3 regions of the Rhizobium sp. 1399 genome follow, and region 2 is predicted to be linked to each of the others. Evidence: predicted binding sites of a transcription regulator. Region 2 holds the regulator's gene; each other region holds the start of a gene.
What was found. Region 2 encodes LexA, which represses DNA repair genes until DNA is damaged. Its sites were predicted from a motif close to TGTTCNNNNTGTGTTCNG; they were not measured.

Region 1 (6,777 bases), on a different contig from region 2:
CTGCCAACCGCCGGGGCCGCGACCGAAGCTGCCCGCTTGACCGGCCTGCCGCGCAAGGTGCTCTATCAGAAGCTTCTCGACATGAAGGCGGCGAATGGCTGACGGCGAAGCCACGCTCCGCAGGAGAAAGGCGCTGCGTCGCGGCTCGGCGGCAGAATATATTGCCGCCATTTTCCTGATGCTGAAAGGCTATCGCATCCTCGCCATGCGCTACAAAACGAAGCTCGGCGAGATCGATATTATCGCTCGCAAGGGAGACCTGGCCGTCTTTGTCGAGGTCAAGGCGCGCGCTGACGAAATGGGCGCGGTGGATGCCGTGTCCTACGCCTCGCAAAAACGCATCCGGGCTGCGAGCGATCTCTGGCTCGCCCGCCAGCGGGACTATGCCCGGCTCTCACAGCGTTATGATATCGTTGCGATATTGCCGGGAAAACTGCCTCGTCATTTCCCCGATGCTTTCTAGGGGTTCGCTAAATTCCGCAGGCGGCTAAAAACTGACGAATAAGCTTTCGTTAAAATTTTAGCGTCTGCTTGAACGGGCTTTTACGATTCTTTTGTTATCCACGGCTCAGCTAGGGGTAGCAAACTGGGGGTAATTCATGGCCTTGAAGATGATGCTTGCAACCGCCGTCGCCATGGCTGCGCGGTCCGTGCCTTACGCCGCGTTGAAGACGGCCGGCAAATCGTTCGTCGCACAGGCAAGCGACCGCATGGTGCTGAAGTCGACGCCGATCAATCCGGACTGGGTCATCAGCGGCAATCCGCAGGCGCGCACGGCAGAACATTCCCGCGGCCATGACGAAGCATCGCTGACGGCGATCTGGGATTGCACATCAGGCGAATTCCGCTGGCGTTTCGGCTGGGACGAGACGGTCATGATCCTCGAAGGCGAGGTGCACGTCACCACCGAAGATGGTCTGGAACGCACGCTGCAAGTGGGCGACGTCGCTTTCTTTGCCGGCGGCACCTGGGCGAACTGGCGGGTCGACAATTATGTCCGCAAGGTCGCCTTCCTGCGCAAGCCTTTCCCGAAGCCGCTCGCCATTGCCTATCGCCTGCGCAACCTCTTGCGCAACGGGGGTGGCACCGGCATCGCGGCCTGAAAATTGCGCCGGCGGAGGCGCGCGAAGCCATTGATTGCCGTTGCGTTTGATGCCTGACCGACCTACATCTGGGCGGCATCAGCTCAAGGGACGGAAATGGCCAAGATCAAGAACGTAGCGGTCCAGATGGACCATGTCTCCGGCATCAATATCGCGGGCGATTCCACCTTCGCCATGAGCATTGAGGCTCAGGCGCGTGGCTACAAGCTCTTCCATTACACGCCCGATCGCCTGAGCTTCCGCGATGACAAGCTCTTTGCCGCCGTCGAGCCGATGGTGCTGCGCGAGGTCAAGGGCGATCACTATGAACTCGGCGCCCCTGAGCGCATCGACCTGTCGACCATGGACGTTGTCCTGCTGCGCCAGGACCCGCCTTTCGACATGTCCTACATCACCTCGACGCATCTGCTGGAGCGCATCCATCCGAAGACGCTCGTCGTCAATGATCCGGCCTGGGTGCGCAACTCACCGGAAAAGATCTTCGTCACCGAATTTTCCGACCTGATGCCGAAGACCCTGATCACCAAGGATCCGGGCGAGATCCGCCGCTTCCGCGACGAGATGGGCGATATCATCCTGAAGCCGCTCTACGGCAATGGCGGCGCCGGCGTTTTCCATTCCACCAAAGACGATCGCAACCTGTCCTCGCTGCTCGAAATGTTCGGCCAGCTCTTCCGCGAGCCTTTCATCGCTCAGCAGTACCTGCCTGACGTGCGCAAGGGCGACAAGCGCATCATCCTCGTCGACGGCGAATTTGCCGGCGCCATCAATCGCGTCCCGGCCGAGCATGACAGTCGCTCCAACATGCATGTCGGCGGCCGCGCCGAGCCGACCGAACTGACGGCGCGCGAAAAGGAAATCTGCGAACGCATCGGCCCGGCTCTGCGCGAACGCGGCTTCCTGCTCGTCGGTATCGATGTGATCGGCGATTATATGACAGAGATCAACGTAACCTCGCCGACAGGCATCCGGGAAGTGAAGAAGTTCGGTGGCGCCGATATCGCAAGCCTGTTGTGGGATGCGATCGAGCGCAAGCGCGGCTAAAGCAATACCAGCAAAAGTGCATAGTGGTTTGCGTTCGGAATTGCGGCAAAACTAAGCAGAGATTTTTTTGTAAAAACAAAGAGATAGAGAATTTTCGTGTTTCGAAGAAAAGCGGAAATGCTCCAAGTGTTCCGCCTTTGATCGCCTTCGTTCCGGCTTTGCAACCTGCTGCAATTTGATTGCAGCGGATAGCTGAATTCGTTCGCTTATCGTTCTTGTTTTATTCCAGATTCCATGCCAGATTGTGACCGCCTTCATAGGTTGGGGTTCAGGGTTACGGGGCAGGGGCATGGTCGCGCGCGTCAGCACGGTTGCATTTCAGGGCATTGAAGGTGTGCCGGTCGAGGTCCAGGTCATGGTCGCTCCCGGTAAAATGGGAATCCAGATCGTCGGGCTTCCTGACAAAGCGGTGGCGGAAAGTCGCGAGCGGGTGCAGGCAGCCTTGCACGCTTCCGGCCTAGCGCTGCCATCCAAGCGTGTGACGGTCAATCTTGCGCCCGCCGATCTTCCCAAAGAAGGCAGTCATTTCGATCTCCCCATCGCACTTGGCCTGATGGCTGCGCTCGGCGCCATCCCGGCGGATGCTTTGTCCGACTATGTCGTCGTCGGCGAACTCAATCTCGACGGTACAATTGCCGCAATCGCTGGCGCTCTGCCGGCCGCAATCGGTGCCAACGCGAGTGGAAAAGGCCTGATCTGCCCGGCCGAGAGTGGCTCGGAAGCCGCATGGGCAGGGTCTGGGGTCGACATTCTGGCGCCGCGCAGCCTGATCGCACTCGCCAATCATTTCCGCGGCACGCAGATCCTTTCGCGCCCGGAACCGTCCATTCGCCCGAATGCCGCCAATCTGCCTGATCTCGCCGAGATCAAGGGACAGGAAAGCGCCAAGCGGGCGCTGGAGGTGGCTGCTGCCGGCGGCCATAACCTTCTGATGGTCGGGCCGCCCGGCTCTGGCAAGTCGATGCTGGCTTCGAGACTGCCCTCCATCCTGCCGCCGCTTTCGGCTGCGGAATTGCTGGAAGTCTCGATGATCCATTCTATCGCCGGCCAGTTGTCGGGCGGCAAGCTCTCCGACCGCCGGCCCTACCGCACGCCGCACCATTCGGCGACGATGGCCGCCCTCATCGGCGGTGGCCTGCGTGCCCGGCCGGGCGAAGCCTCGCTTGCCCATCATGGCGTGCTTTTCCTCGATGAATTCCCGGAATTCGCACCACAGGTACTTGATGCCCTGCGTCAGCCGCTCGAAAGCGGCGAATGCGTCATCGCGCGTGCCAATCACCGCGTCTCCTATCCGGCGCGGATCCAGCTCATTGCGGCCATGAACCCGTGCCGCTGCGGCATGGCGGGCGAGCCCGGCCACACCTGTGCCCGAGGACCGCGCTGCATGACGGATTATCAGGCCCGCATCTCCGGCCCGCTGATGGACCGCATCGATATCCGCATCGACGTGCCGGCCGTTTCCGCCGCCGATCTCATCCGGCCGACGGTAGCCGAAGCGAGTGCCGATGTTGCCCGGCGCGTTGCGCGTGCCCGTGACATCCAGCGTGAACGCTATGCTGCTGCAGGCGCTGTGGGTATTTCCACCAATGCCGGATGTTCGACCGCAATGATCGAGAAATTCGCAGAGCCGGATGCCGCAGGATTGCAGCTGTTGCGAGATGCCGCGGACAAGATGAAGTTTTCGGCGCGTGGCTACCACCGAGTCCTCAAGGTCGCCCGCACGCTTGCCGATCTCGACGGCAAGGAAATGGTCGGCCGCATTCATCTCGCGGAGGCGATTTCCTACCGTGTTGCCGGCGAGAGGCTTACCGCTGCGGCATGATAAAAGGGGCGCCGAAGCGCCCCAGGTACCGGGTGAGAGGAAGAACCCGGGAAGGTTCGATCAGCTTCCAAGGCCTTCAAACAATGCCGTCGAAAGATACCGTTCCGCGAAGGACGGAATGATGACGACGATGTTCTTGCCGGCGTTTTCCGGACGGCGGCCGACCTCGATAGCGGCCGTCAATGCTGCACCCGAGGAGATGCCGACCGGCACGCCTTCGAGCTTGGCGACCAGCCGCGCCTGCTGGAAGGCCTCGTCATTGCTCACGGTGACGACCTCGTCATAGATGCTCGTGTCGAGGATCTTTGGGGCGAAGCCGGCGCCGATGCCTTGGATCTTGTGCGGGCCGGGCGTGCCGCCTGACAGTACCGGCGAGTCCGCCGGCTCGACGGCCACAACCCGGATATCCGGCTTGCGGCTCTTCAGTACCTGGCCGACGCCGGTAATCGTGCCGCCGGTGCCGATGCCGGCAACGAAGATATCGACCGTGCCATCTGTATCGTTCCAGATTTCTTCAGCGGTCGTTTGGCGGTGGATCTCCGGGTTGGCCGGGTTTTCGAACTGCTGTGGGATGACGGCGTCGGGCAGCGAGGCGGCGAGTTCCTCCGCCTTGGCGATCGCCCCCTTCATGCCCTTCGGTCCTTCGGTCAGCACCAACTCGGCGCCGAGCAGCGCCAGCATCTTGCGGCGCTCGACGGACATGGTTTCCGGCATGGTAAGGATCAGCCGGTAACCCTTGGCGGCGGCGGCGAAAGCGAGCGCGATACCCGTATTGCCCGAGGTCGGCTCGATCAGCACGGTCTTGCCGGGCGAGATCTTGCCCTGCGTTTCCAGGCTATCGATCATAGCAACGCCGATACGGTCCTTCACCGAGGCGATTGGGTTAAAGAATTCCAGCTTGGCAAGGATGTTGGCCACCACGCCCTTTTCCTTGGCGAGTTTATTGAGGCGAACGAGCGGCGTGTCGCCGATTGTGTCCGTTATCGAGGAATAGATGCGGCCGCGGCCCGGTTTGTGCGACATGGTGCTCTCCCTTTGAAATCCATTCTGAAATCTGTGGAGAGAATAGGGTCAAAGTGGTGATGAGACCAGAGTGGCTTCACCCGCCGGCCGCTTGAGCCGGAGAAAAAATCCTTTGAGAACCGTCCGTTGCCGAATGTTTATTTCAGGCTGCACGCGTGGCGATGAAGGCTGCCGTGCCCGCCAGGATGCTTGCGGCGACGCGGTTCAGCGCCTGCAATGCACGCGGCTGCTTCAGCATCGTGCGGGCGCGCGACGCAAGCATCATGTAGGGGATGAGCACGATCATAAGCACCACGAAAGTGACGGCGAGCAGGATGAGATACTCGCGCATGCCGATGCTGCCGAGATCGATCAAGGTCGGCACCAGCGCCACGTAGAACAACATGGTCTTCGGATTGCCGAGTGTCACAAGCAGGCCGGACAGGAAGGACATGCCGGCACTGCTGGATTTCTTCGCGGCGATATCCTGCGGCAGCAGGCCGGCAGTCCAGAGCTTCCAGGCGATGTATCCGAGATAGAGAGCACCGGCGATCTTGATGACGAGGAAGATCTCAGTGAAGGTCTGCGCCACGAAGGCAAGACCGAGGATGACAGCGGTGAGATAGGTCATGTCGCCGAGCACGAGGCCGAGACCCATGAAGAAGGTCTCGCGGAAGTTCGAACCGAGTGCACGCGCCACGATTGCCGTGATCCCCGGGCCGGGAATTGCGGCGGCGATGAACAAGGCTCCAGCATAGGCGATCAGGACGGTAAGGCCCATCTTCGTATCCACTGACTTGCGCAGCCTCTCTATAGGCGCGCAAGGCAGGCCTCATCAATCGCCTGGCGCTGATCTGTCCATAACCATAAAGAATAGGTCGGCTGAACCATGATCTACTTGGAAAGCGATCCTGCCTTGCTATTTTCCCCTTGCAAGCGGCCGCAGACACGGCCCGCCGCGGCTTCCCGAGGCTGTCGGCGCAGAAGGTTTTCATCACCAAGGAGAGAATGCATGTCGACTACCTCAGCCGAAGCCCGCAGACGTTCACCGCTCAAGACCCCTTCCGACCTGCCGACCAACGCGATCACCGATATTTCGGCCGCGTTGACCGCGCTGCTCGCCGATGTGTTTGCGCTTTATGTGAAGACCAAGAACTTCCATTGGCACATGTCTGGCCCGCACTTCCGCGATTACCACCTGATGCTCGATGAGCAGGCGGAACAGATCTTCGATATGACGGACGAGGTTGCCGAGCGCGCCCGCAAGATCGGCGGCACGACGCTGCGCTCGATCGGCCAGATCGCCCGCCAGCAGCGCATTCCGGACAATGATGCTGACTACGTCACCCCCGAGGATATGCTCTCCGAGCTGCGCGAAGACAACCTTCACCTCGTTTCAATCCTGCGCCAAGTGCACGAAGTCTGCGACGAGCATAACGATGTCGCGACCGCAAGCCTGATCGAAAACTGGATCGACCAGAGCGAGCGCCGTACCTGGTTCCTGTTCGAAACGACGCGCCAAGCGAAGTAACAAGTAAGCCGAAGTAATGGCTCAGCGTCCGGCCGCCGGCAGGCGAATAAGTCTCGCCGGCGACCAGCCCAGATTCATGCCGGCGGCGGCGAGCAGAATAACTGCCGCCCCGGCAATCTGCATCGGCTGCAATGTGTGGCCGAAAGCGAAGCGGTCGACCAGGATCGCGGCGACCGGATAGATGAAAGACAAAGCGCCTGTCAGATGCGTCGGCAGCTTCTGGATCGCGCCATAAAGCAGCACATACATGAGACCGGTGTGGACGACGCCGACAG
Region 2 (6,777 bases):
CAGCGCTTGGAAACCGGTACGTAGTCGCGCTTAGGTTCGCCGATATAGAGCTGGCGCGGACGGCCGATGCGCTGTTCCGGATCCTCGATCATTTCGTTCCACTGTGCGATCCAGCCGACGGTACGAGCCAGAGCGAAGAGCACGGTGAACATGGTCGTGGGGAAGCCCAGGGCCTTCAGCGTAATGCCGGAGTAGAAGTCGATGTTCGGGTAGAGCTTCTTCTCTATGAAGTATGAGTCGGTCAGAGCGATGCGCTCCAGCTCCATGGCGACTTCGAGAAGCGGATCGTCCTTGATGCCGAGTTCGCCGAGAACTTCATGCGTGGTCTTCTGCATAATCTTGGCGCGCGGATCGTAGTTCTTGTAGACGCGGTGACCAAAGCCCATCAGGCGGAACGGATCGTTCTTATCCTTGGCGCGGGCGATATATTCCGGAATGCGGTCGACAGTGCCGATTTCCGTCAGCATGTTGAGGGCTGCTTCGTTGGCGCCGCCGTGAGCGGGCCCCCAGAGGCAGGCGATGCCGGCGGCGATGCAGGCGAACGGGTTCGCACCCGAGGAGCCGGCGAGACGGACCGTCGAGGTCGAGGCGTTCTGCTCGTGATCGGCATGGAGGATGAAGATACGGTCCATGGCGCGTGCGAGCACCGGATTGACGACATATTCCTCGCAGGGAACAGCAAAGCACATGCGCAGGAAGTTGGACGCGTAGTCCAGATCGTTCTTCGGGTAAACGAAGGGCTGGCCGATATGGTACTTATAGGCCATCGCTGCGAGCGTCGGCATCTTGGCGATCATGCGCAGGCTGGCGACCATGCGCTGGTGCGGATCGGTGATATCGGTGGAGTCGTGATAGAAGGCCGAAAGCGCGCCGACGCAGCCGCACATGACGGCCATCGGATGGGCGTCGCGACGGAAGCCGGTGAAGAAGCGGCTCATCTGCTCATGCACCATGGTGTGGTGCGTGACACGATAGTCGAAGTCCTTCTTCTGGGCGGCGGTTGGCAATTCGCCGTAGAGCAGCAGGTAGCAGGCTTCCAGGAAGTCGCCATGCTCGGCAAGCTGCTCGATCGGGTAGCCGCGATGCAGCAGAACGCCTTCGTCGCCGTCGATATAGGTGATCTTCGATTCACAGGATGCAGTCGACGTAAACCCGGGATCGTAGGTGAAGGAAGCCGTGTTCTTGTAGAGGGCACCGATGTCGATGACGTCGGGTCCAACCGTGCCTTTTCGCACGGCGAGATCGACTGATTTGTCACCGATTTTGATTGTAGCGCTTTGATCCGTCATGCTGATCCTCCGGGGTGGCGGTGGCGCCGCAAAAGCGCCATAAGGGTTAAGCGTCCTAAGCGATAGCTATATGATCGCGAAGCTAATGCCAAGTTACCGTGATGCCATTTTGTGCATCGCGGCATCATCTTTTAGGCAGTGCAGCGATGAGCTAAATGCATATCAGAACACCATGATTTGACTGGACTTTTTGCTCCCGCGAATTTTCGTCTTATTTCAATCGATTATTGTTTGCTCGTTTTGATTTCAGGTTGCATTCTGCCGGTATCCGGGGGCGGGTCCAGGCGATTATGGCAGGGTTAGAGACAAGAGAACGACAAGAGCAATCCATTGATGAAAAGATGGATTTTGCTGGCATTGCCCCGCGCGCCATTGTGACGCAATCGGCTCGGACCCAGGTTGCGATCCCATTTCGATGGCGATTGGTGACTGTTGCGAACCGATACGTCGGGTCGTCGATGCGTATGGCCACCGAAGAGGCCGGCCACGGTCTCCTCATCCTCTTCTCTCCGGTCTTCCTTGGTGCAGGTGCCGCGACCTGGTTTCTTGCGGCCTCGGACTTTCCGGCCGTGTCGCTCGGTCTCTGCCTGCTTGTTCTCCTTATTGCCGTTGCGCTCTGCGGTTATGCCCGGACGAAACTGCAGGCGACGCTGCTTGCTCTACTTCTTTTTGCCGGTGGAATGCTCTCCGCGCAGATCGAAACATGGCGGGCAAAGACCCTGATCCTCGATTCAGCCGTAACGACAACGGTGACCGGCCGGATCGAACGCCGAGAAGGCGATGGCCAAGGGCGCTGGCGTTATATTCTTGACGTCACCGGTACGGATGCTCCTGAGATCAAGCGTCCGCCCGAACGCATCTCCGTGCTGGTCCGCGGAGCCACCCAGCCGTTCGAACTCGGCGACGTCATCGAGGGCAGGGCGCGTCTCACGCCTCCGGCGGGACCGGCGCTCCCCCACCTCAATGATTTTGCCTTCAGTGCCTATTTTAACGGCATTGGTGCCAACGGCTTCTTCTACGGAGCACCGAAGAGGGTTGCGGAACAGCCGGAGCGAGCGAGTTTGGTCGGTGAGGCCATTCTGGAGTCGCTCTACCGCCTGAGAAGCGGCATCGGCGATCGGATCCGCTCCACACTACCAGGCGACACCGGCGCCTTTGCCGCCTCCCTTGTCACGGACGAGAGACGGGCGATCTCGGATGAAACGACGGAGGCGCTGCGGCAGTCCGGCCTTGCGCATATCATCGCGATCTCCGGCCTCAACATGGCGCTTTCCGCTGGCATCTTCTTTGTCGGGCTGCGCGTCATTCTCAGCCTTTTTCCCGGCATTGCCCAGGCGTGGCCAACCAAGAAGATCGCGGCGGCCGGTGCGCTTGCTGCGGTGACGGCCTACTATTTGATCTCGGGTTTTGCCGTTTCCGCCGAACGTGCCTTCATCATGATGGCGATTATGCTGGTTGCGGTCTTCTTCGACCGGCCGTCGATCAGTCTCAGAAACGTGGCGCTATCCGCTCTCGTGATCCTCGCGGTCTCGCCATCGGAGGTGCTGGGGCCGAGTTTCCAGATGTCCTTTGCCGCAACACTTGCACTGGTCGCCGGCTACGACCTCTGGAAGGGGCGGCCGATGCGGGAGAATGCCTTTGCCAAGCTGCCGATCATGAAGCCCTTCTTCATGGTTGGTGGCTTCTTCGGTGGCGTTTTCCTGACGTCGCTGATCGGTGGTTTCTCGACGGCGCTGTTTTCGATCGAGCATTTCCACCGGCTGACTGCCTATGGCCTGCCGGCAAATCTCGCGGCCATGCCGGTCATCACCTTCATCGTCATGCCGGCCGGGATGCTGGCAATGCTGCTGATGCCGTTTGGTCTGGACGGCTGGCTATGGCCGGTGGCAGGCTTCGGGCTTGATCTGGTGATCACCATCGCAAAGGCAGTAGCGGGGTGGGGCGGCAACATAGATGTAGGCCGCTTGCCCGGCTGGTATTTCCCGACCGCCGTTTTCGGATTTCTGCTGCTGACCCTGCTCAGAACCCGGCTGCGGCACATGGGAACGGCAATTGTCGCGGTCTCGACGCTCGCTGTTGTTCTTCTTCCATCGGAGGCGATGCCCGATATCGCTATCTCCGAAGATGGCGGCCTGGTCGCTATAGTCGATGGAGAGGCGATGGCTTCGAACCGTGAAAAGCCGCCCGCCTTCATCTTCGAACAATGGCAGAGGGCCCTTGCCGTCGAAGAGCATCAGAAGCCGGTTATGCTTCAAGCTGCCAAGGCGCCCACTGCGCCTGATGGTCAAAGACTGCAACTGTCACCCGACCAACAGAATGAAGCCAGAGAGGCAATGAGACAGGCAGTCGCCATTAGCCCGCCGTCACGCTTCTCCTGCCTGAAGGGCGCCTGGTGCACCACTTTGCTCGTCAATGGGAAGAAACTGACCGTCATCGAAAATGCTGCCTATCTCGGACCAGCCTGCGATACGGCCGACATTGTCGTGACCCCCGTCCGATTGCGCTTCGACCGCTGTCGTTCCGGCGCGCTGCTCTTTACCGGCGAGACGCTGCGCAAGACAGGTTCTGTCGAACTTCGATTCACCGATAAGGGAGTTGAGGTCGCAACCGCATTCGACACATTGGGGCGACCCTGGATGCGCCACCGCGCCTATGATTGGCGCAGTAACACATTCGCAGACGCCAATCTGTCACCGGTCAGTGATAGCGGCGAATGAGGCCGACGAGCTTGCCCTGGACCTTGACGCGATCCGGCGGAAAGATGCGGGTCTCGTAAGCAGGGTTTGCTGCCTCGAGCGCAATCGATGCGCCCTTGCGGCGGAAACGCTTGAGCGTTGCTTCCTCGTCATCGACGAGCGCGACGACGATATCACCCGGATTGGCTGTGCTGCCATTGCGGATGATGACCGTGTCGCCATCGAAGATGCCGGCTTCGATCATCGAGTCGCCGCGAACTTCCAGCGCATAATGTTCACCGGAGCCAAGCATATCGGCGGGAACGGTGATGTCATGCGTATTGTTCTGGATTGCCGAGATCGGAACACCGGCGGCGATGCGGCCCATGACAGGAACGGAGACCGCATTGCCGTTATCGGCAGCGGGTGCTGGCTTCGCCGAGGCAGGAGGCGCCACGGGCTGGGGCTTGCCGAGGCTGCCCTCGATGACGCTCGGTGAAAAGCCGCGCCGAGGCTGCAGGCTTGGGCTGTAGGCTTCCGGCAGTTTGATGACTTCGAGCGCGCGCGCCCGGTTCGGAAGCCGGCGAATGAAGCCGCGTTCTTCGAGCGCCGTGATCAGCCGGTGAATACCGGATTTCGAGGCCAGATCCAGTGCGTCCTTCATCTCGTCGAAAGACGGTGGAACGCCTGACTCCTTCATCCTTTCATGAATGAAAAGAAGGAGTTCCTGTTGTTTGCGCGTGAGCATGGCGTCTCCCCAGTCTTGAAACAAATCCAGAACGGACACTATATGTTCCATATGTGTTCCGCAAGTAGCTAAATTTTCGTAAAACTTCTGTTCAATCTGTCGAGAATTTGATTTTTATCGCCCTTAGGCCTGTCTGGCCTTGTTTCACGAGACCTGCTGAAGCACATCTCCTTGTCACTGCTGGGAGAAGAACCGATGAGCCAAGACACGCTTCCGATCGATCATCTCGTTTTGCCGGTTACCGATATCGACCTAGCCCGCGAAAGGCTGGGCAAGCTGGGCTTTACCGTCGCGCCTGATGCCCGCCATCCCTTCGGCACGGAGAATGCCTGTGTTTTCTTTGCCGACAAAACCTATATCGAGCCGCTCGGTGTCGCGAGCGTCGAGGAGAGCGAGGTGACGGCACGTGAGGGCAATGTCTTCACGGCTCGCGATCAGGCTTTCCGCTTCCGCTGCGGCAGCGAGGGACTGTCCGCCATCGCCTTCGCCACCGCGGATGCAAAGCACGAACATGCTCGATTCGTGAAGGGCAGCATCAGTGCCGGTTCTGTGCTGCAGTTCGAACGCCCTGTGAAAATGCCGGATGGCACGGAGAGCATTGCCGGCTTCCGGCTCGCCTTCGCTGCCGACCTCCGGGCACCGGATTTCTTTCTCTTCGCTGTCGAGCGCATCAACCCGCTTCCTGCCGACCGCAACGTGCTGGAGACCCACGCCAATGGCGTGACAGGCATTGCCGAGATCGCGCTCGCAGCCCCCGAGCCGACAGCCTTCGGCGACTTCGTTCGCTCGGCGGCAAAAGCCGCTTCTGCTGGCGATACGAGTTTCGGGCTGGAGGTGCTTACCGGAAACGCAAAGATCAGCCTGATGACCCCGCAGGGGCTGGAGGCCTATTTCGATCTGGCGACGCCGGATATCGATCGCGGCCTGCGCGGCCGGGCAATCCTCTTTGCGGTTGGCGATCTGGCCGTGACAGAAGCGCATTTGGCTGCTAACGGGGTGACCTATACACGCAAGGGCAACCGTATTCTGGTGAAGCCCGCGCCCGGTCAGGGCGTGCTCTTCGCTTTCGAGGAAACATCATGAGCTCTACTACGAACTCCGTTGTGACGGTCGGCGAAGGCGCCGGCAAGGTCACCTTCTCCAATGCTGCACGTCTGTCGCTGATTGCCGGCGCTTGCGAAATGGAAAGTCGCGACCATGCGTTCATGGTTGCCGGCACGTTGAAGGAACTGTGCACCAAGCTCGGCATCGGGCTCGTCTATAAGACCTCGTTCGACAAGGCGAACCGCTCTTCCCTGTCGAGCAAACGCGGTGTCGGCCTTGAGAAGGGGCTGGAGGTTTTTGCCGATCTAAAGAAGGAACTCGGCATTCCGGTTCTGACCGACATCCACACTGAAGAACAGTGCGCTGAAGTGGGCAAGGTTGTCGACATCCTGCAGATACCGGCCTTCCTGTCTCGTCAGACGGATCTCCTGGTGGCTGCGGCAAAGACCGGCCGCGTTATCAACGTCAAGAAGGGCCAGTTCCTGGCGCCCTGGGACATGAAGAACGTGCTCGGCAAGCTCAATCAGAGCGGCAATCCGAACATCTTGCTGTGCGAGCGCGGCGCTTCCTTCGGTTATAATACGCTGGTCTCCGACATGCGTTCCCTGCCGATCATGGCAGCAACCGGCGCCCCCGTTATTTTCGACGCCACGCATTCAGTCCAGCAGCCCGGCGGGCAGGGGGGAACCTCCGGCGGAGAGCGGCAGTTCGTGGAGACGCTGGCCCGTGCAGCCGTGGCCGTCGGCGTCGCCGGGGTCTTTATCGAAACCCATCAGGATCCGGATAACGCGCCCTGCGACGGGCCGAACATGGTCTATCTCAAGGACATGCCACGGCTTCTCGAGAAGCTTCTCGCCTTCGACGCGATCGCCAAGGCCGCCTGAACGACAGGCAGCATCAGGCTGCCGCGCGGGGCGGGCGCCTTTCCTCCAATGCGAAGCGGGAGAGCATGCGCCCGAGATGGGACGCCTCGTTGCCGAGTTCCTGGCAGGCGGCGTTCGTCTCCTCGACCATCGCCGCA
Region 3 (6,777 bases), on a different contig from region 2:
CTCGGGCTGGGTGGTGTCGTGTTCTATGATACCACCCTGGATGAGAATGGCGTCGGAATAGAGCTGACCGGCAACATAGGTGGTGTTGCCGAAGCTGTCGTAGTCGACGATTTCAGCGATATTGGCGACGGTATTGCTGCCTGTATCGATCGTGATCACGGCGTCCTGGTTGTTCTTCAGAAGCTCGGCTGCAGCCTGGGTCACGTCGTCGGAATCTCCGAGCACCGCGACCTGCTTGATGATCGTCATGTCGTAGAGATTGCCTGTGATGTAGAGAACATTCACGCCGACATAGCCCTGGAAATTGGAATCGGTGGACAAGCCCTCGGGCATTGTCGGATCGCGCTCCTGGATCCCCTTCTCTGCCTCGTGCATATAGTCGGGCATGGTCTCGAAGCGGTCGTTGGTTCCAACATTGTGGATCGCCGCAAGATTCCAGATGAGATTGTTGCCGGACTGGATGGTGGCACCGCCGTCTACACCGTCTTCGGCGCGCGCCCAGTCGTTGTCGTAGAGAAGCGAAATCTGCGTGATGCTGTTGATATCGTAGACATTTCCGCCGACGATCACCAGATCGTACTGCAGGCCCATTTGGAAGAAGGACGAGAAATTCAGCGTCGTATTTCCGCCCGTCAGAACCGTCGCTTCCGACCCACTCGTCGTGACGGTTATGGTGTCGTTGTCGGTCACGAAATGATACTGTTCGATCCAGCTCACGAAGGAGACGTCGCCCTCGATGACGCTGACACGCCAGGCCATCGGAAAGATGGGGTCGCCATGTACATCCACCGTTGTCTGCGGCTGTGTTGACTGGAACGTGTCCCGTTCGAAGCTTGCAATATTGTAGGCGGTGACGCCGGTTGCATCGGCTGAGGAATGGAAGACCGAGGCGATGCTGTCATTGTCGCTGTAGACATAGACCTGGGTGATCGCATCGACCTGGTGATAGTCGCCCATGACAGCCGTCACGGAAGAGATCACTGCGGTATTGACGACGGAGGCAATGTTGGCGACGAGGTTTGCGCCCGCAGTGACCTCCAGGCTGTTTCCAGCCGGGTCATGCTGTTCGACGGATGTCTGGGTTTCGTCCGGTTCCTCAGGCAGTTTGGCGAGCCCCCGGTCCGGCAGCAGGTCGTCGAGCGCCGGAATTCCGGAAACGTGCTTGCCGTTCATATAAGGTCCGGTGATCTCGTCACCCGCCAGCACGAAATCATGTGCCTGATCGTTTGGATTGTCTGCCGGCGGCTCGCCCGTTCCGATCGATGTCTGGCCGGAATCCCTTACTCCCTGGATGTAGGTTTCCATATCCCCGGCGATCTGCTTAACCCCCTCCAGGGTGTCGGTCCGATGCAGGTCGGAAAAGGGAGAGAAAATCTCGGCCTTGGCGCTGAATTCAGCCAGTTTCTCAACGACGAAACTCGTATCGCGCGGGGCATGATTGCCACCAGTCATATCGAGATAATCGTCGTCGTAGAGAATGTTGACCTGTGTCGTGAAGCGGATCACCGAGCCGGGGCCGTCGAAAACCTGCAGCTCTTCTTCGGTTTCGATATCGATGTCCTGTGGGCTGCCGAACCGGGGCAGCGACGACACATCGCGGTGGGCAATCTCGGAGAGCTTTTCGATGCTTTCCTCAAAGGGGCGGCCGAAGCGGCGTGCGCCCCCATAAGCGATCTCATAGCTGACGCTTCTGTAGTTGACATCAGGATCGTAGTCCTGGAGCGCGAGATCGGAGGCGAAGGTGGGCGTATTGGCGACCAGATCGTCAAGCGCCGGATTATTTTCGGCAGGGCCTGTACCCTCCGTCAGCCCCGCACGCAGCCTCATCTCATCGGTCGTCGTTTCGAATATGCCGATGAAATGGGCGATGATTTCTGAGAATTTCTCGATTTGCATTGCCTTGGCCTCCCTTATCGAAGAGACGACCGGCCATGCGACATCCTTCTGAGGGAGCCGCGCTGTTCGTCAATTCGCACGCAAGCATTCAAACTGCACCGGCCGAAGCCGGTGCAGCCCTTTCTTGTCTTGGAGGTTAGTGCCCACTTGTATCTTCGCCGACATCGGAAGCATGTGAGTTGCCGCCGATGACACTGGAGTCCACAGCGTTGCTGAGCATGTTCGCGCCCTGAACGAGCTCCATATGGAAGCCCGAATTGGCAAGAATTGCCGAAGCATCTGCCGTCGAAGTGCCTGTGACGTCGTCACCTGCCTTGAGATCCCAGCCCTTGCTGTCCATATCCATGCCGTCAGCACCGTGCGCTGTGCCGGCATTCGCACTCAGGTGGTTCTGAGCGCCGCCGTTCTCCATCGTGATGTTCCAGGCCTGATCCTGGTCTGCGAGATGGTTTGCCTGGACAGTGCTGAAGACTGAGTCGGCGCCTTCGCCGGACAGTGAACCGTTGAGGATATTGTCGATATTGAGGGTGAAGGAGAAGTCATCCCCGATGTCGAAGGTGAGGTCGTGGCCGGCTACGCCGAGGTTCCCGAAGTCCTTGACATCATCAATGACGGCGAAGTCCGTGTCCGTCTTGTTGAAGCTGTCGCTGGTATTGTGGCTATTGGTGGTCGTCTTGGTATCGGTATCCGTAATCGTCTTGATGTCGGTGTCGATATCCGTGTCCGTCTTGGTGGTCGTGTCGTTATCGGTGATCGTCTTGATGTCAACGTCGTCGTCGCTGTACGACTTGGCGTCATAGCTCCAGTCGTAGTCCGACTTCGTGGTGGTCGTCGTGTCGTTATCGTTGATGGTGGTCGTCTTGGTGTTCGTGTCGTCGTCCGACTTGTAGCTCCAGTCGTAGTCGTTGTCGCGGTTGTCGCCGTTGTCGGTCTTCACATCGAGATCGACATTGGCCTTGACGTCAACGTCGGTGCTGTTGTCGGTGTTGTTGCGATTGTCACCATTGGCGATGCCGCCGACGTAACCTGTGGAATCATCATCGATTTCGGTTGAATTGATAGCGCTGGAAAGGCCATCGGCCAGGGCGCCCACCTTGACGGTGTCGTCGTCTGAGCCCTGCGGACCGGGCTTCGGATCATAAGGCATTACGTTTCCTCCAGAAAAAAACTGGAGCAGCTTTCGAAGTCCCTCTCATCTCAAATGGGATCTTTGCTCGCGCTTGCTCCAATGCGTTAACATCGGCAGATGGACTCGATACCTTTTCACCTGCAGCTTCATCGCGATTTGTTGGCCAAATTCTGTATTGGGATTGTGCCTATTCAGTACAAAGACGCACAAATCCGGTCCCGGACTCGATATGAGCGCGAGCAAGGCAGTCGAACTTCTTTTTGAGTTCCCTCGAAAGAAGACCAAGTATCAAAAACACATGCTGATACTTGATTTTCACGTCGCCACTTTGGCAACCGTTGCAGATTGATGGAAAAAAATGGGTCCCGATAGATATCAATTCGGGCTAAGGCATCTGAAGTCCGGTTCAATACTCCAGCTAAGCCAATACCGGATCGCGGGCTCGGAGAAGGCTGTGTGCGAATTCGGGACGGCGCCCCATACCTCGGAATCCGGAAGGTTCGACTGATTGCGGTATCGCGAAGTTAAGCTCGAAAGGTTCTCCGTCTTATTTTGAAATATCGTCTGCCCATTACCGCTTTGCTTTTGTATGTCTCGAACTAATACATGCTGCGTTATACCGTGATCTAGTTGAAATACCGCCCGCTAGTATGTTTCTTGTCGGAAATGCAACCATAAAGTGGCAAAAAATAAATATAACTTCGTGACAACTAACCCATTTGGGCCATTTCTTTCCTTTGAAATCCATATTACCATAATTAAGAAATGCCTAAAAGATAAGGCGGCCACATGCCTAGGGGCAATGTTCGTCGGCATGTAATACCCGCCATCGCGCCAATGGGAGTAGAAGCTCCTTGTTTGAGTATAGTGTAGCGCTAGGGGAGGCGTATATGTTCATGGTTGGGTCGGAAGTAGGAGATTCGGATCAGGCAAGAAGACTGGGTCCGAATGGAGAAACAGTCCTGGTAATCGCCAAGGCGGACTTGTTCTCCGAGTGCATGGTTGAGGCACTGGCAAAGAAATTCCCGAATTTTGATGTCGTAAGCGTATCGAGCGCGCAGTCCATATCCGAGAAGGATATTCACGACATGCGGCTTGTCCTGTTCTATCATGTCGCCGGCGCCGAGTTGCACGATGCGCTGCAGGTCGTTCGTGAAAACCGTCCGGACGCATCCATCGGCCTTGTCGTCGAAGCTATCGATATGATGGAGCCCTATATCAGCCGTCTTGTCGAGGCGCGTGTCGTCGATGGCGTCCTGCCGCTCAATCTGCGTCTGGATGTCTTCATGGCGGCAATCGATCTGCTGATGAAGGGCGGCGAACATTTTCCATCCGCGCTTCTGGGTCGTCTGTCCAACCGGGCAACGGCGCAGCTCGAGCCCTCGCTGTACCAGACGAAGTCCGTCGACGCAGCGCGCGCCAACGCGCTGAAGCTTCGCCGCAATAGCATGGCGGCTCTGACCACGCGCGAGGTACAGATTCTCGACCTCATCTGTAAGGGCACGCAGAACAAGATCATCGCCGACAAACTTCACCTGTCCGAAAACACGGTGAAGGTTCACGTCCGCAATATCTATAAGAAGATGAATGTGAGAAATCGCACTGAAGCGGCCTCACGTTTCTTCAACGATACGTCGGACAGTGGCGATCTCTCTGGCAGATGGCCGCACTAGGCCATCAATCCATCCGGGACGAGCGGGCAAAGCAGTGTGATTTCTGGCCGAAACCGCTCGGCGAACAGATGTAAGGCGCGGAACCGGGATAGACCGCGGCGCTCACTTTAGCCGAAGCGGTCTTCGGTTCGGCAGCATAGGCGAAGTCCTTCGCGGCATGTGGCACGCTTGCCACAACGACATTCTTCTCCGTGCTTCCCACGATCGCGGTATCGACGACCGCACATGAGATCGGTCCGATGGCCGAGAGAACGATCGTCGCAGCCAAAGCTAGAGAGCTGAAGCTGCATGGCGCTCTGCCATGCATGCGATCATGAGTCGTCATTAAAAAACCCTCTCTATCATCAGGGCAATAGCGACGCGCCCTCGCACACCAATGGCTGGCCACTCCTTATATTGGCTTCATTGACTGAAGCTGGAGCGGCCGGACAGAAAGCATGGCACCATAGTCATTGAGAGGGATTAATCAAGCAAATTCCGAAGTTTAATACTATAGCTATTTAGAATTGCTCCCGTGTTTTGAAGTTGACCTTCACTGATATCCTCTTATCATTTTGAGCATAGGTACAATTATCCGAAGAATAACCGAGTCGGTTATTTCATAGATACCACTTCGCGTTGAAGTTATCGAGGCGGATCAAGAGGGAGCCTAAAGTATAGAAGGGTCTATGAAGACCACACGACATGGGAAGGAATTTGTAGTGCGTAGTATTCCCACCGAAGGATATTCAGGATCTGCATTCGCATCGCCACGCCAGGAGTCAAAAACCGTGCTGGTCAACGGAGGCGCCGGTTTCCTGGGTTCCCATCTTTGCGAGCGACTTCTCGAGCGCGGCCATCAGGTCATCTGTCTCGACAATTTCTACACCGGCCGCCACGTCAATATCGAGCATCTGCTGCAGAATGCCCGTTTTCGGCTTTTGGAACATGACGTGCGCCAGCCCTATGACGTCGAGGCTTCCGTCATCTTCAACTTTGCTTCGCCAGCCTCGCCGCCGGACTATCAGCGTGATCCCGTCGGCACCTTGCTGACCAATGTGCTTGGAGCCGTCAATACGCTCGATGCAGCCCGCCGCAGCGGCGCAACGGTCGTCCAATCCTCGACTTCGGAAGTCTATGGGGATCCGCACGAGAATCCGCAGCGCGAAACCTATTTCGGCAATGTCAACCCGATCGGTCCGCGCGGCTGCTACGACGAGGGCAAGCGGTCAGCCGAAACCCTGTTCTTCGATTATCACCGCAAGTATGGCGTCGATATCAAGGTTGGCCGGATCTTCAATACCTATGGCCCGCGTATGCGCCTTGATGATGGACGCGTCGTATCCAATTTCATCGTCCAGGCGCTCTCCAACACCGACATAACGATCTACGGGGATGGCCGGCAGACCCGCTCCTTCTGCTATGTCGACGATCTCGTCGCTGGTTTCCTGCGTTTCGCCGATGCCGGCGAACACTGCGTCGGTCCGATCAATCTCGGCAATCCGGCGGAGATCACTGTGCGGGATCTGGCCGAAATCGTCCTTGATCTGACCAATTCGCGCTCGCGCATCATTTACCTGCCGGCCGTGGCAGACGATCCGCAGCAGCGCCGTCCGGATATTTCCAGAGCCAGAGAAGAGTTGAACTGGTGGCCGACGACGGAGCTGAAGACCGGGCTGAAGCGTACGATAGCCTATTTCGATGCGCTGCTTGCCCGCAAGGAAGTGGTGGAGGCCGTATGAGATGCCACGCTACATCCTGGTTACGGGTGGCGCCGGCTTCATCGGCAGCCACATCTGCAAGGCGCTTGCGCGTGCCGGAATGGTTCCGGTCACCTATGACAATCTTTCCACCGGACATATCGACAGCGTCCGGTGGGGCCCGCTGATCCAGGCGGATATCGCCGATGGCGCAAGGTTGCGGCATGTCATGGCCGAGTATTCGCCGGATTGTGTCATCCATTGCGGTGCCAACGCCTATGTCGGTGAATCCGTCGAAAAGCCGAGCATCTATTATCGCAACAATGTCATCGGCAGCCTGTCGCTGCTGGACGCCTGTCTCGATTGCGGTATCGACAGGATCGTCTTTTCCAGCAGCTGC

Region 1: J2X71_RS04650 (YifB family Mg chelatase-like AAA ATPase) is a predicted target of LexA. The motif match lies at 2,358-2,375, and genes of this name have one in related genera.
Region 3: J2X71_RS05990 (fibrinogen-binding protein) is a predicted target of LexA. The motif match lies at 3,278-3,295, and genes of this name have one in related genera.

Annotation. Positions count from the first base shown of each region.
Region 1 is NZ_JAVDSU010000001.1:896,840-903,616, reverse strand. It holds gene rsmI (16S rRNA (cytidine(1402)-2'-O)-methyltransferase) at 1-102, shown strand, start outside; gene J2X71_RS04665 (YraN family protein) at 95-463, shown strand; gene J2X71_RS04660 (cupin domain-containing protein) at 600-1,103, shown strand; gene gshB (glutathione synthase) at 1,200-2,147, shown strand; gene J2X71_RS04650 (YifB family Mg chelatase-like AAA ATPase) at 2,437-3,969, shown strand; gene cysK (cysteine synthase A) at 4,030-4,992, opposite strand; gene J2X71_RS04640 (LysE family translocator) at 5,135-5,752, opposite strand; gene J2X71_RS04635 (DNA starvation/stationary phase protection protein) at 5,984-6,502, shown strand; gene J2X71_RS04630 (DMT family transporter) at 6,524-6,777, opposite strand, start outside.
Region 2 is NZ_JAVDSU010000018.1:37,372-44,148, forward strand. It holds gene gltA (citrate synthase) at 1-1,289, opposite strand, end outside; gene J2X71_RS34270 (ComEC/Rec2 family competence protein) at 1,580-4,006, shown strand; gene lexA (transcriptional repressor LexA) at 3,987-4,712, opposite strand; gene J2X71_RS34280 (VOC family protein) at 4,908-5,795, shown strand; gene kdsA (3-deoxy-8-phosphooctulonate synthase) at 5,792-6,640, shown strand; gene J2X71_RS34290 (methyl-accepting chemotaxis protein) at 6,654-6,777, opposite strand, start outside.
Region 3 is NZ_JAVDSU010000001.1:1,159,198-1,165,974, reverse strand. It holds gene J2X71_RS05995 (hypothetical protein) at 1-1,896, opposite strand, end outside; gene J2X71_RS05990 (fibrinogen-binding protein) at 2,033-3,043, opposite strand; gene J2X71_RS05985 (response regulator transcription factor) at 3,916-4,698, shown strand; gene J2X71_RS05980 (hypothetical protein) at 4,703-5,023, opposite strand; gene J2X71_RS05975 (SDR family oxidoreductase) at 5,400-6,419, shown strand; gene galE (UDP-glucose 4-epimerase GalE) at 6,421-6,777, shown strand, end outside.